DNA from 3 places in the Streptomyces sp. NPDC049541 genome. Region 2 is predicted to be linked to each of the others. Evidence: riboswitches for the same ligand, from Rfam matches in the RefSeq annotation. Region 2 holds a riboswitch; each other region holds the start of a gene.
The links. Region 2 has a riboswitch for ZMP and ZTP ahead of ACIBW9_RS20360 (glycine hydroxymethyltransferase). Riboswitches for the same ligand answer to the same signal wherever they lie in the genome.

Region 1 (4,258 bases), on a different contig from region 2:
CGGACACGAACGGGACATGAGCAACGACGAGATCTTCGCCGCTGCCTATCGCGAGCACTACTGGGCGGTCAGCCGCTATGTCGCGCGGCGACTGGGCGGTCGGGCCGACGAGGTGGAGGAAGTGGTGGCGGAGGTGTTCACGGTCGCCTGGCGACGCCGGGCCGACCTGCCGGGATCCCCGCTGCCCTGGTTGTACGGCGTGGCCCGCAACTGCCTGGCGAACGCGGTACGCGGCTACGGGCGGCGCCGCCGGCTGGTCGACCGCCTGGGCAACGACGAGACCGCTCACGGCCGGCAGATCGTGGCGAGCCCCGACGCGGAAACCCCGGGCGGCTGGGTGCACGAGGCTTTGGCCCGGCTGTCCGAGACCGACCGGGAGGTGCTGCGCCTGACGGCATGGGAGGAACTGGGCATCGACGAGGTCGCCGTCGCCCTCGGCTGTGGACCGAGGGCCGCATCGATGCGGCTGCACCGTGCCCGGCGGCGGCTGAGAGCCGAGATAGACCGTATGGGTCCCCCGCGGTCCCCTGCGACCTCCGCCGACGCGACCTCCTCGAAGGAACACGGCCATGGCTGACGAACTCGAACTCCTGCGCCGCGCCAACCCGGTGCCGGCCGACGGCCCTCACTACGGAGACGGCCCCCTCGACCACCACGCCGAACGCCGGCTCAACCGGCTGCTGCACGAACGCCCCACGGGCCGCCGCCGCACCCGGCTCCTCTGGAGCCTCGCCGCCACCGCCGTCGTCGCCACGACCGCGCTGACAGTGCTGCTCAGCGGCCCCGGCACCGCGCCCGCGGTCGCCGCACCCCGCCCGCTGGTCGTCCAGGCCGACTCCACCCCCGTACCCCTGGAGGAACTGGCCGACCGTGCACAGCGGCAGGCCACGGCGGAGGATGCGCCGAAGCTGCGCAAGGGCACGCATGTGCAGTCCTGGAGCCTCGGCATGAGCGAGGACAAGCCCCCGATCACGCTTCCCGAGGAGCGCGTCGTGCGCTGGAAGGCCGACGGCAGCCACACCGAGCTCGTGGTGGCGACCGACCCCCGCCACCCCGGCCGGCCGGTCCTGCGCGACGACGGCGGCGATCCGCACCTGGTCGAGGACGGCCATGTCATCAGCAGCCGGACGTTTCCGCCCAGCTGGAGCGACGCGCCGCCCGAGTCGCCCCCGCCGAACGACACGGCGCGGCTGCGGGCCTATCTCCAGGAGGCCGCATACACCCGCACCAGGCTGACGACCCCCGAACTCCTCGACGCCGTCGCGGAGTTGCTCGACCACTGGACCCTCGGGGCCCGCGAGTCCGCGACGCTGGCCAGGCTTCTCGCGGGCACCGGGGGGCTGCGGCCGGTCGGCCAGGTCACGGACCGGCTCGGGCGGCCAGGCCAGGCGTACGAGTACCAGGGCGCGGGCTACCGGCGGATGCTGATCATGCAGCCGTCCACCGGTGCGGTCCTCGGCCTGGAGACCGTCTTCACCAGGGCGGAGCCGGAGTACGGCGTCAAGGCCGGCGATGTCATGGACTACAGCGCCTGGATGCGCTGATCACACTCCGAGCTGCCGGGCGGCGGCAGCCACGGTCTGCTCCAGCAGCGTGGCGATCGTCATCGGACCGACACCGCCCGGCACCGGAGTGATCAGACCGGCCCGCTCCACGGCCGAGTCGAAGTCGACGTCGCCGACGTTGCCCGGGTTGTAACCGGCGTCGATCACGACAGCGCCGGGCTTGATGTCCTCGCCTCGGATCAGCCGCGGCCGCCCCACGGCGGCGACCACGATGTCCGCCTCCCGCACGACCGAGGACAGGTCCCGGGTACGGGAGTGGCAGTACGTCACCGTGGCGTCGCGGGCGAGCAGCAGCATGCCGGCCGGCTTGCCGAGGATGGCGCTGCGGCCCACGACCACGGCCCGCTTCCCGGACGGGTCGACGCCGTACTCGTCGAGCAGCCGCATGATGCCGCCCGGCGTGCACGACACGAAGCCCGGCAGGCCGAAGCTCATCGTCGCGAACGAGGCGAAGGTGACGCCGTCGACGTCCTTCTCGGGCGCGATCGCCTCGAACGCGGCCCGCTCGTCGATGTGCTCGCCCATCGGGTGCTGCAGCAGAATGCCGTGCACAGCAGGGTCGCTCGACAGGGAGCGCAGAGCGCCGACGAGTTCCTCGGTCGTCGTGGCGGCGGGAAGTTCCACCTGGCGCGACTCGATACCGGCCTTGCGGCAGCGGTTGCGCTTCATCCGGACATAGGTGACGGAGGCGGGGTCCTCGCCGACCAGAACCGTCGCCAGACAGGGCGCCGTTCCCGTCCGTGCGGTGAGGTCGGCCGCCCGCTTGGCGGTGTCCTCGACGATGCGCCGGGCAAGGGAGGTGCCGTCGATGAGCCGGGCCTGGGGCATGATCCACTCCTGGGCTGGTGTGACGTGTCGCCCAGGCGCACGGCATCGACTCCGCGTGGCCGCTCCCCGGTGGTGCTCCACCTCAGCGCCAGTCACGGCCCGCCCTCAGACTAGCCGAGCCGCCACAGCGGTCAGCAGCCGCTGTCACCGGGCTGCCGAGAAGGTCCAGGGCGACCGCGAGGTGACCTGGACCCTCGCGGTTCTGCGTCCTACTCGTCCCATGCCTGGATCAGGACCTCTTCGGCGATCTTGCCGTCCCGCAGCGTGATCATCGATTCGGCCAGGACACGCGTTCCGTCCGCGTACTGGCAGGACTGGCTGTAGGCGGCGTGGTCGCCCTGAACGATGCACTGGTCCACGTGGTGCGTCATGTCGCGGCTGTAGATGTCCTCGAACATCGCGCCGATCTCCTGGCGACCGCGCAGGACCTTGGGCTGGCTGGGCTGGGTGTTGCGGTCCACGATGCGTATCTGCGCGTCGTCCGCATAGAGCGACAGAAGATCCGCCGCAGTGTGTCCTTCGATCCCCTTGCGCAGGGTGTCCGCGCTGAAGCCGGGAGTTGCCGTGGTGCCCATCATGACCTCCTTCGAGGGCCGCGACCCGAGGAGCTGCGGGCCGCGAAGTACCTCTCCTTCGAGGCTCCTCCGCCGCGGCAGCCTCGGCAAGCGCAACCGGAGCACTGCCCCTGATGGGTGAGCGCCGGGGCGCGGCCGTGACCGTCGCGGGCCTGGTGACGTTGTGGGAAGCATGATCTCAACACGACGTATCGTCGCCGCCGTTGGTCTCGCCGCAGGAATCACCGCCCTTGCCGCGCCGCTCGCCTGCGCGTCCGACGCGACCATCCAGAACAAGGACGCCAGCGAGCTCAACCCGATCGCCACGCTCGACTCGCTCGCCCAGAGCGGCATCCCGGCGGAGCGCAGGGCCGAGGTGCCGCGCCCCTCCGAGCAGCTGCGGCACCTGAACCGCCTCAACAACCTCGAGCAGCTGGACCGGGTCGCCCGCATGGGAGCCGCCAGCGGGTTCCCGGGGGCCCTGTAACCCCGCCGACGCCGCATCGAACGTCCCCCCACAGCGAAAGGGCCGCCCGGAGAGGGCGGCCCTTTCGCTGGGCCGGTGACCTGATCACAGCCCGGCGGTTGAAGGGTGAAGGAAGTGGAAACCGGGCCGGGGGTGCATCAGGAAGTCATGGTGCGAGATGTTCCACGCATAGGCGCCCGCGAGCGAGAACACCACCCGGTCGCCGGCCCTGAGCCCCGGCGTGCAGGCGCGGCGGGCCAGGACGTCCTTCGGGGTGCACAGCTGCCCGGCCAGGGTGACCCGCTCGCCTTCGGCGGCCGAGCGCGGCCACGGGTGCGGCCAGGCGTCCACCTTCAGCACCGAACAGGGCTGGTCGTGCCCCTTCGTCGCCGGCGTCCGCAGATGGTGGGTGCCCCCGCGGACCACCGCGAAGTCCTCGCCGTGGCTGCGCTTCACGTCCAGCACCTCGGTGGCGTACCAGCCGCAGTACGCCGTCAGCGCCCGCCCCGGCTCGATGCGCAGGGTCAGCTCGGGGTGCGCCTCGGTCAGACCGGCGAGCCCGCTGCCGTAGGCGGCCCAGTCGAAGCGGCGTTCCGGATCGGTGTAGTCGACGGTCATCCCGCCGCCGACGTTGACTTCGGCGAGCGGAACACCGAGGCCCGTCGCCCAGGACACCACGGACTCGGCCACCGCCAGCTGTTCGCCCGCCTCCAGGCCACTGGCCAGGTGGGCGTGCACACCCCGTAGTTCGAGGTGCGGATACGTTCCGTCGGCGAGCGCCCGTACGACGTCGACGGCCTGTGCCGGGTCCAGGCCGAACGGTGTCGGGCGGCCTCCCATCGCCA
Region 2 (4,258 bases):
GGAACCGCTTCACCCGCCGGGAGCGGACCGCGGGGCCGACGCTGCTGTGGACCCACCGGACCGGGGCGGGGGCCGTGACACTCCGGTTGGAGGGCGTGGCGTCCGAGCACCGGGCCGTGGAGATCGCTAAGTCGCTGGAGAAACCCTCGAAATAGCGCGGTCGGGGTGGGAACCCCGACGGTTCGGGCGGTGTACCAGAAGTGACAGGCGGCTCGGAGAAGAGCCGTACGACACCGACCGCTGGGGGGACTTGATGCATGGGTGGCGGGACAGTCGGGCGAGGGTGCGGGTCGCCGCTCTCTTCACGGCGGTGGTGGCGGTGGCCCTGTGCGGAATGCCGCTGGCCGCGGCATCCGGCGGGGCGGGCGCGGCGGCCCAGGCACAGGTCCGGGACGTCCCCGACCTGGCGATGATCGTCGCGGGCGGCACCGGGCGGACGACGGTGCTGCGGTCCGGCGAGCCGGCCTTCGCCCGGCTGCGGCAGCTGTTACGGCCCACCTACGCGGGGACGGAGCGGGTGCCGGACGCCTGGGTCGAGGGGCGCCATCCACCGGTGGCCTTCACGGTGGTCTGGGGGCTGACGGGCGTCGGGGGCTGGCCGCAGACGACGCGTCCGCCGGGCGGTGACGTGGCCGTCGAGCGCCAGGACCAGCTGTTCGTGGCGGCGGACGGCACGCCCTGGATACGCACCGATCCCGCACCGGCCGTGCAGGACGACGACATCCGCTGGCATCGGGCACCCCGCTCGGTGTTTGTGCAGCTGGAGCAGGCGAAAGTGCTGAGCGGCCTGGGCGACGGGGCGGCCGGGCCCGGCGGGAGCGGCACCGGCGGTGACGGGGCCGCCGGGCAGGGGGCCGCACGGAGCGGTGTCCGGTGGGCGGTGCCCGGGGCGGCTCTTGGGCTCGTGGTCGGGGCGGGCGGGGCGCTGCTGATACGCCGCGCGGCGGCCCGGCAGGGTGCCGGACCGCCGCGGGAGGAACCACGCCAGGAACTCATCGAGCTCTGAGCGTCACCGGTCGCTGAGCCTCACCGATCTCCGAACGCCATCGATCTTTGACAACTCAAGAGAGGGCGCTGGTCAGCCCAGGTCGATCTCCGGGTACAGCGGGAAGCCGGCCACGAGGTCGGTGGCGCGGCGGGAGATCTCGTCGGCGATCTTCGGGTCGAGGACGTGCTGCGCCTTGGACGGGGCGCCCGACTTGGTGGTGCCCGGCTCGGCGGTGGTGAGGACGCGGTCGATCAGGCCCGCGACCTCGTCCATCTCGGCGGTGCCCAGGCCGCGCGTGGTCAGGGCGGGGGTGCCGATGCGGATGCCGGAGGTGTACCAGGCGCCGTTGGGGTCGGCGGGGATGGCGTTGCGGTTGGTGACGATGCCCGAGTCGAGCAGGGCCGCCTCGGCCTGGCGGCCGGTCAGGCCGTAGGAGGTGGCCACGTCGATGAGGTTGAGGTGGTTGTCCGTGCCACCGGTGACGAGGGTGGCGCCGCGGCGGATCAGGCCCTCCGCCAGCGCGCGGGAGTTGTCGACGATGCGCTGGGCGTAGTCCCGGAACGAGGGCTGACGCGCCTCGGCGAAGGCGACCGCCTTGGCGGCCATGACGTGCGGGAGCGGGCCGCCGAGGACCATCGGGCAGCCGCGGTCGACCTGGTCCTTGAGGGAGTCGTCGCACAGGACCATGCCGCCGCGCGGGCCGCGCAGCGACTTGTGGGTGGTGGTGGTGACGATCTGGGCGTGCGGGACCGGGTCGAAGTCGCCGGTCAGCACCTTGCCCGCGACCAGGCCGGCGAAGTGCGCCATGTCCACCATCAGGGTCGCCCCGACCTCGTCGGCGATCTCCCGCATGATGCGGAAGTTCACCAGCCGCGGGTAGGCGGAGTAGCCGGCGACGATGATCAGCGGCTTGAACTCGCGGGCCGAGACGCGCAGGGCCTCGTAGTCGATGAGGCCGGTGGCGGGGTCGGTGCCGTAGGAGCGCTGGTCGAACATCTTGCCGGAGATGTTCGGGCGGAAGCCGTGGGTGAGGTGTCCGCCGGCGTCCAGGGACATGCCGAGCATGCGCTGGTTGCCGAAGGCCTGGCGGAGTTCGGCCCAGTCGGCCTCGGTGAGGTCGTTGACCTGGCGGGCGCCCGTCTTCTCCAGGAAGGGGGCCTCGACGCGGTCGGCGAGGACGGACCAGAAGGCGACGAGGTTGGCGTCGATGCCGGAGTGCGGCTGGACGTAGGCGTGGCGGGCGCCGAAGAGCTCCTTGGCGTGTTCGGCGGCGAGCGACTCGACGGTGTCGACGTTGCGGCAGCCTGCGTAGAAGCGGCGGCCGATGGTGCCCTCGGCGTACTTGTCGCTGAACCAGTTGCCCATCGCGAGGAGGGTGGCCGGGGAGGCGTAGTTCTCGGAGGCGATCAGCTTGAGCATCTCGCGCTGGTCGTGGACCTCCTGGCCGATGGCGTCGGCGACGCGCGGCTCGACGGCGCGGATCACGTCGAGGGCGGCACGGAAGGCGGTGGACTCGGTGGAGAGGGGCTGCTGCTCTGACATGTCGTCGGCCTCCGGGTGGCGTGGCGTGCAAGCGGTCACGGTTCTCGGTCTGGCCCAGGCGCACGGCACTCGGTCACGCATGGGTCGCTCCCCGATGGTCCGTCCCATCCTTGCGCGCCAGTCACGACCCGTCGATCAGCCTACCGGCCACGCCGGAGAGCGCAGGTCCCGCGTCCACCATGCGAGCGACCATAGGAAGAGGGGGCCGCTGCAACCGCCACACCACCGGGAGGTCCCGTGACCACGACGGACGCGCTCATCGCCGCCGCCGACGCGCACAGCGCGCACAACTACCACCCGCTGCCCGTGGTCGTCGCCTCCGCGGACGGGGCGTGGATGACGGATGTGGAGGGGAGGCGGTATCTGGACCTGCTGGCCGGTTACTCGGCACTCAACTTCGGGCATCGCAACCGGCGGCTGGTGGAGGCGGCGAAGGCGCAGCTGGAGCGGGTGACGCTGACGTCGAGGGCGTTTCATCACGACCGGTTCGCGGCCTTCTGCTCCGAACTCGCCGAGCTGTGCGGTATGGAGCTGGTACTGCCGATGAACACCGGCGCGGAAGCGGTGGAGACGGCCGTGAAGACGGCCCGGAAATGGGGCTACCGGGTCAAGGGCGTGCCCGCGGAGATGGCGAAGATCGTGGTCGCGGGCAACAACTTCCACGGCCGCACGACGACCCTCGTCAGCTTCTCCACCGACCCGGAGGCCCGGGCGGACTTCGGTCCGTACACGCCGGGCTTCGAGATCGTGCCGTACGGGGATCTGACGGCGATGCGGTCGGCGGTCACGGAGAACACGGTGGCGGTGCTGCTGGAGCCGATCCAGGGCGAGGCGGGGGTGCTGGTGCCGCCCGCCGGCTATCTGCCCGCGGTGCGGGAGCTGACGCGCGAACGGAACGTGCTGTTCGTGGCGGACGAGATCCAGTCGGGCCTCGGCCGGACCGGAAAGACCTTCGCGTGCGAGCACGAGGGCGTGGTGCCGGATGTGTATGTGCTCGGCAAGGCGCTGGGCGGCGGGATCGTGCCGGTGTCGGCGGTGGTGTCGTCGGCCGAGGTGCTCGGAGTGTTCCGGCCCGGTGAGCACGGTTCGACGTTCGGCGGGAATCCGCTGGCCTGTGCGGTGGCGCTGGAGGTGATCGCGATGCTGCGGACGGGCGAGTTCCAGGCGCGGTCCGCGGAGCTGGGCGGTCATCTGCACCGGGAACTGGGGGCGTTGACCGGCACGGGCCGGGTGCGGGCGGTGCGCGGGCGGGGGCTGTGGGCGGGCATCGACATCGCGCCGCGGTACGGCACCGGGCGGGAGGTGTCCGAGAAGCTGATGGAGCGCGGGGTGCTGGTGAAGGACACCCATGGGCCGACGGTGCGGATCGCGCCGCCGTTGGTGATCGCGAAGGAGGACCTGGACTGGGGGCTCGCGCAGTTGCGGGCGGTGCTCGGGATCTGAGCGGCTCGACGGGGGCGATGAAACGGTGGCGTTCTGGGACCTTGCGTAGGTATGTGAAGCATTAGATCGGTGCGAGCGGATGCCGGGGCATCGCCGCTTCCTGTGCGTCTCCCCTACAGTCACTTTGTGATCTTTGGGATGGTGTGCGCGCTGGGCGCGGCGGTCTGCTTCGGTACCGCGACGGTTTTGCAGGCGGTTGCCACGCGGTCGGCCGGTACGGGTGGGGGCGGGGAGGCGGCGCTGCTGCTGCGGGCCCTCAGGCAGTGGCGGTATCTGGCCGGGCTG
Region 3 (4,258 bases), on a different contig from region 2:
TGCGTACGGCGATCTCCTGGGCCTCGGTGAGGAGTTCATCGGCGCCGGGACGGCCGCAGCGGGTGCGCACCCGGGCCAGGACGGTCAGGGCCGGGCAGCGCGCGGGCAGGAAGTCGTGGATGCCGAACTCCGCATGCCGCTCGGCCTCGTCCCAGTCGGCGGCGGCCAGCCGGCGTATGGCCAGCTCTACATGGAGATAGGTGAGGAAGCCGAGATGTTCGGCCCGGTCGGCCAGGTCCATGGCCGGGGGCAGGAAACGGTCCGCCTCCGCGTACTGCAGGTGGTCGAGCAGGGTCCAGATGAGATTGGCGTAGGCGCGGCAGGCGTGCTCGACCTCCCCGGCGTCCAGGGCGACCTCGAGGCTCTCCTCCAGCTGGCGGCGCCCGCCGGGGTCTCCGCCGCGCCAGCGGGCCGTGCCCATGTTGTTGAGGGCGTGCGAGAGGATCGCAGCGTCCTGGGTCTTCTGCGCTAGCACGATGGCCCGTTCGGCGTGTTCGACGGCCTCGGGATAGCGATCGGACAGCATCCGCAGCTGGGCGATGTTGCTGACCGCAAGGGCCAGCAGCCGGTCGTCGCCCGCGTGTTCCAGGACGGCGACGGCCTCACGGGCGGCCTCCTGCGCCTCGTCGGCGTCCCCGGCCCACCAGTGGATACGGGAGAGCCAGCGCAGGTCGGCGCCGAGGGCGAAGGTGTCGCCGAGGGAGCGGCGCAGGGCGACCGCCTCGCGCTGGGCGGTCACGGCGGCGGCCGAGTCGGCGATGGTGTAGCTCTCCACAGCATGGCGTTCGAGCAGGTCGGCGAGGTCGGGCGGAGGGTAGCGGTGCCGTTGCTGCAGGACGAGGCGCAGTTGGGCGGCGGCCTCGCGGTGCGCGCCGGCTCCCGCGGCGTCGCGGGCGGCGTCGGGTCCGTAGCGGGCGATGGCGTCCTGGTCGCCGGCCTGGGCGGCGTGGTGGACGATGCGGGCGGCGTCGGAACCTGGCCGGGCCACCAGGGCCGCGAGGACGTTGCGGTCGAGGTCGATGCGCCGGGCGGTGGGCACGGAGTCGGCGACCGCCCGCCGGATCAGCTCGTGCCGGAAGGCCACCCGGTCCGGGCTCACGGCCAGCAGCCCGCGCTGCTCGGCCGCCGCAAGGACGGTCACCCCGCCTTTGAGCAGCGCGTCGACCAGTGGGCGTTCGACCGCCGAGGGGACGACGGCGAGCTGCTCCAGTGCGTCGACGACGGCGGGTTCCAGTCCGCGCAGCCGGGCGAGCACGGCGTCGACGACGGTCGGGGGCACTCCCCCGGTGCCGCCGGAGGCGAGGACCTCGGCGACGAAGAAGGGGTTCCCGGAGGTGACTTCGTAGACCTGGGCCGGGTCGAGCCGGCCGGCCGCGCTGAGCGTGCGGACGGCGTCGAGTGACAGCCTGGCCAGGGGCAGGCGGTGCACGCGGGGTGCGCGGGAGACCTGGCCGAGGAGGTGGCGCAGGGGGTGTCCGCGGCTCAGCTCGTCGTCGCGGTAGGTGAGGACGAGCAGGGCGGGCAGCCGCTCCATGCGCCGGACGAGGAAACGCAGGGCGTCCAGGGAGGCCTCGTCGGCCCAGTGCACGTCCTCGACGACGAGTACCGCAGGGTGCGGGGTCACGGCCAGCTCTCCGTGCAGGGCCTCGTAGACGCGGTGGCGGTCGCCGCCCTCGGTGACCGCGCGGGCGAGTTCGGCGCCGACGCTGCCGACGAGGTCGCGGAACGGCCCGAGGGGGCGCCGGGTGGCGAGGTCGTCGCACTGTCCGACTAGCACGCGGGCCTGCCCTGGGAGCCGGTCGGGCATGGCTCTGACCAGGCTGGACTTGCCTATTCCGGCCTCACCGAAGACGAGCAGCACCGAACCGGCCCCGTCGGCCGCCTCCCGTGCGGCCGTGGCCAGCCGTGCCAGCTCGGGCTCGCGCTCGAGGATCCCCCGGTCCACGCGGCCGATTCTGCCACCGGAGCGGGACGGGATGACGGGCCCTGCCGGTCATGTGTTGCCGGTAGAGTCAGGTCCGGCCGCGACTGGCGAGGGTGGACGACCACCGGGGAGCGGCCGTGGTTCAGCGTGAGCGTCGACCGCCTGGGCGCCTCCGTCAGTGATGTTCCCGCTGAGGAGGCCATGACGTGGATCTGCGGTACGGAATGAACCCGCAGCAGCAGGCGGATGCCACTCCGGTGCGGCCCGGCCGGTGGCCGGTTCGGGTGGTGCATGGAAGCCCGTCGTACATCAACCTGCTCGACGCCCTGAACGGCTGGCAGCTGGTACGGGAGGCGAGCCGCTCCCTCGGCCGGCCGGCGGCCGCTTCCTTCAAGCACGTCTCACCCGCCGGTGCGGCCGTGGCCGGGCCCGTCGACGAGGTGACGGCACGGCTCCACGGTGTCGACCAGGCCGAGGTCGGTGCCCTGACCAGTGCGTATCTGCGCGCGCGGGACGCGGACCCGAAGTCGTCCTACGGGGACTTCGCCGCCGTGTCGCACCCGGTCGACGAGGAGCTCGCCGAACTGCTGGCCCCCGTCGTGTGCGACGGCATCGTCGCGCCCGGCTATGCGCCGGGCACCGTCGGCGGACTCGGCAGGAAGAAGAACGGCCGCTTCCTCGTCCTGGAGGCGGATCCGGCCTTTGTGCCGCCGGAGCGGGAGACGCGCGAGGTCTTCGGTCTGCGGCTGAGTCAGCAGCGGGACGAAGTGCCGTGTGCGGAAACGCTGTTGGAGAACGTCGTGTGCGGCACACTTCCCGCGACGGCCGTGGAAGACCTTCTGCTGGGCCTGGTGGTGCTGCGCCACACGCAGTCGAACTCGGTGTGCTTCGTGCGTGACGGGGCGACACTGGGCATCGGCGCGGGACAGCAGTCCCGTGTCGACTGCACACGGCTTGCGGGGGCGAAGGCCGACACCTGGTGGCTGCGGCGCCATCCGGTGGTGCGCGCGCTCGCCTTCCGGCCGGGCGTCCGGCGCCAGGACCGGGTCAACTGGCAGATCCGCTTCATCGAGGGTGACCTCACGGCGGACGAGAGGGCCAGGTTGTCCGCCGCACTGTCGCAGCCGGTGCCGGAGTTCACGGCCGGCAGCCGCGCCGAGTGGACGGCACGCCTGAAAGGGGTCGCGTTCGTCTCGGACGGTGCTCTGCCGTTCCGCGACAACGTCGACCACGCACAGCGGCACGGTGTCGACCACATCGCCGAGCCGGGCGGATCGATCCGCTCCGCGGAGGTCGAGGACGCCTGCCGCGAGCACGGGATCGCCCTGGTCCGGACCGGCCTCAGGCTCTTCCACCACTGAGCGACGCCTTGCCGGCCCCTCCCCCCGACCAGAAAGCGCATCAGCATGCCAACCCTTCATGACCTGTTGTCCGCCAACCCCTACCCCGGCCGCGGAGTCCTGTGCGCCCGCACCCGCTCCGGGGCCGTGCTGGGCGGCTACTTCCTCACCGGCCGCAGCCCGGCCTCACGCGAGCGCGCGCTCCGGCTGATCGACGACGACCTCGTGGTGGGGCCGCTCATCCCCAAAGTGCGCGATCCCCTGCGTCACTACGCCGCCGCCACGACCACGCGAGACTGGCTGGTGCTGGGCAACGGAGAGCAGGTGTCCCAGGCCGCGGAACGGCTCAGGGCGGGAGCCTCGCCGACCGAGGCGGTCAGCGGCTTCGAGTACGAACCCGACCCCCCGATCCGCACCTCCCGCCTCACGGCGCTGATCAGCCGCGACGGCGGACGCACCACCGTCTTCGGGGCCGCCCGTCCCAGCCGCGCCGCACGCCCGACCAGCAACGTGATGACCCTCGCCGTACAGGATCTGCAACCGGGCGAGGCGGTCCTGCTGACCACCTACGACTCCGACGGCGAACAGGTCTTGGTTGCCGCTCCTTTCACCGAGGTCACGGTCGACGCCGGGAACGGGCCGGGCCTGTTGGACGAGATCTGGTGGGCGCTCGACGAACGGTTCAGGATCGCTGCCGCCGTCGTCGACCCTGTTCGAGGAGCTGGATCCGCCCTCACGAAGGCGTGAGCGGAAGGTCGTCCGTGTAGGCGTTGACCGGCGGGGAGACGCGCTCGGCGCGGTGGACGTCGAGGGCCGCCGTCGCGGACTTCGTGCCGAGCGTGCCCTTGGGGTGCCAGGTCCCGGTGACGGCCACCCAGGTGTTGGCCGGCAGTGCGGCGGTCCCGTACATGCGGACCTTGACCGACTGGGAGTCCGCCGCGCAGCAGGTGAAGATGATCCGGGTGAGATACCAGCCGCCGCCCTGCCCCGTCGG

Region 1: linked by a shared signal. The riboswitch ahead of ACIBW9_RS27400 (bifunctional 5,10-methylenetetrahydrofolate dehydrogenase/5,10-methenyltetrahydrofolate cyclohydrolase) and the one ahead of ACIBW9_RS20360 (glycine hydroxymethyltransferase) in region 2 are both predicted to bind ZMP and ZTP.
Region 3: linked by a shared signal. The riboswitch ahead of ACIBW9_RS09375 (phosphoribosylaminoimidazolecarboxamide formyltransferase) and the one ahead of ACIBW9_RS20360 (glycine hydroxymethyltransferase) in region 2 are both predicted to bind ZMP and ZTP.

Annotation. Positions count from the first base shown of each region.
Region 1 covers NZ_JBITLY010000007.1:398,015-402,272, forward strand. Annotated here, with positions in the region: gene ACIBW9_RS27390 (RNA polymerase sigma factor) at 17-577, shown strand; gene ACIBW9_RS27395 (CU044_5270 family protein) at 570-1,544, shown strand; gene ACIBW9_RS27400 (bifunctional 5,10-methylenetetrahydrofolate dehydrogenase/5,10-methenyltetrahydrofolate cyclohydrolase) at 1,545-2,393, opposite strand; ZMP/ZTP riboswitch at 2,416-2,499, opposite strand; gene ACIBW9_RS27405 (nuclear transport factor 2 family protein) at 2,603-2,968, opposite strand; gene ACIBW9_RS27410 (hypothetical protein) at 3,141-3,434, shown strand; gene ACIBW9_RS27415 (type III PLP-dependent enzyme) at 3,519-4,258, opposite strand, start outside.
Region 2 covers NZ_JBITLY010000005.1:230,293-234,550, reverse strand. Annotated here, with positions in the region: gene ACIBW9_RS20370 (hypothetical protein) at 1-155, shown strand, start outside; gene ACIBW9_RS20365 (hypothetical protein) at 335-1,006, shown strand; gene ACIBW9_RS20360 (glycine hydroxymethyltransferase) at 1,079-2,530, opposite strand; ZMP/ZTP riboswitch at 2,576-2,665, opposite strand; gene rocD (ornithine--oxo-acid transaminase) at 2,768-3,973, shown strand; gene ACIBW9_RS20350 (hypothetical protein) at 4,112-4,258, shown strand, end outside.
Region 3 covers NZ_JBITLY010000002.1:493,592-497,849, reverse strand. Annotated here, with positions in the region: gene ACIBW9_RS09380 (ATP-binding protein) at 1-1,945, opposite strand, end outside; ZMP/ZTP riboswitch at 2,015-2,099, shown strand; gene ACIBW9_RS09375 (phosphoribosylaminoimidazolecarboxamide formyltransferase) at 2,131-3,285, shown strand; gene ACIBW9_RS09370 (IMP cyclohydrolase) at 3,331-4,011, shown strand; gene ACIBW9_RS09365 (TIGR03943 family putative permease subunit) at 3,998-4,258, opposite strand, start outside.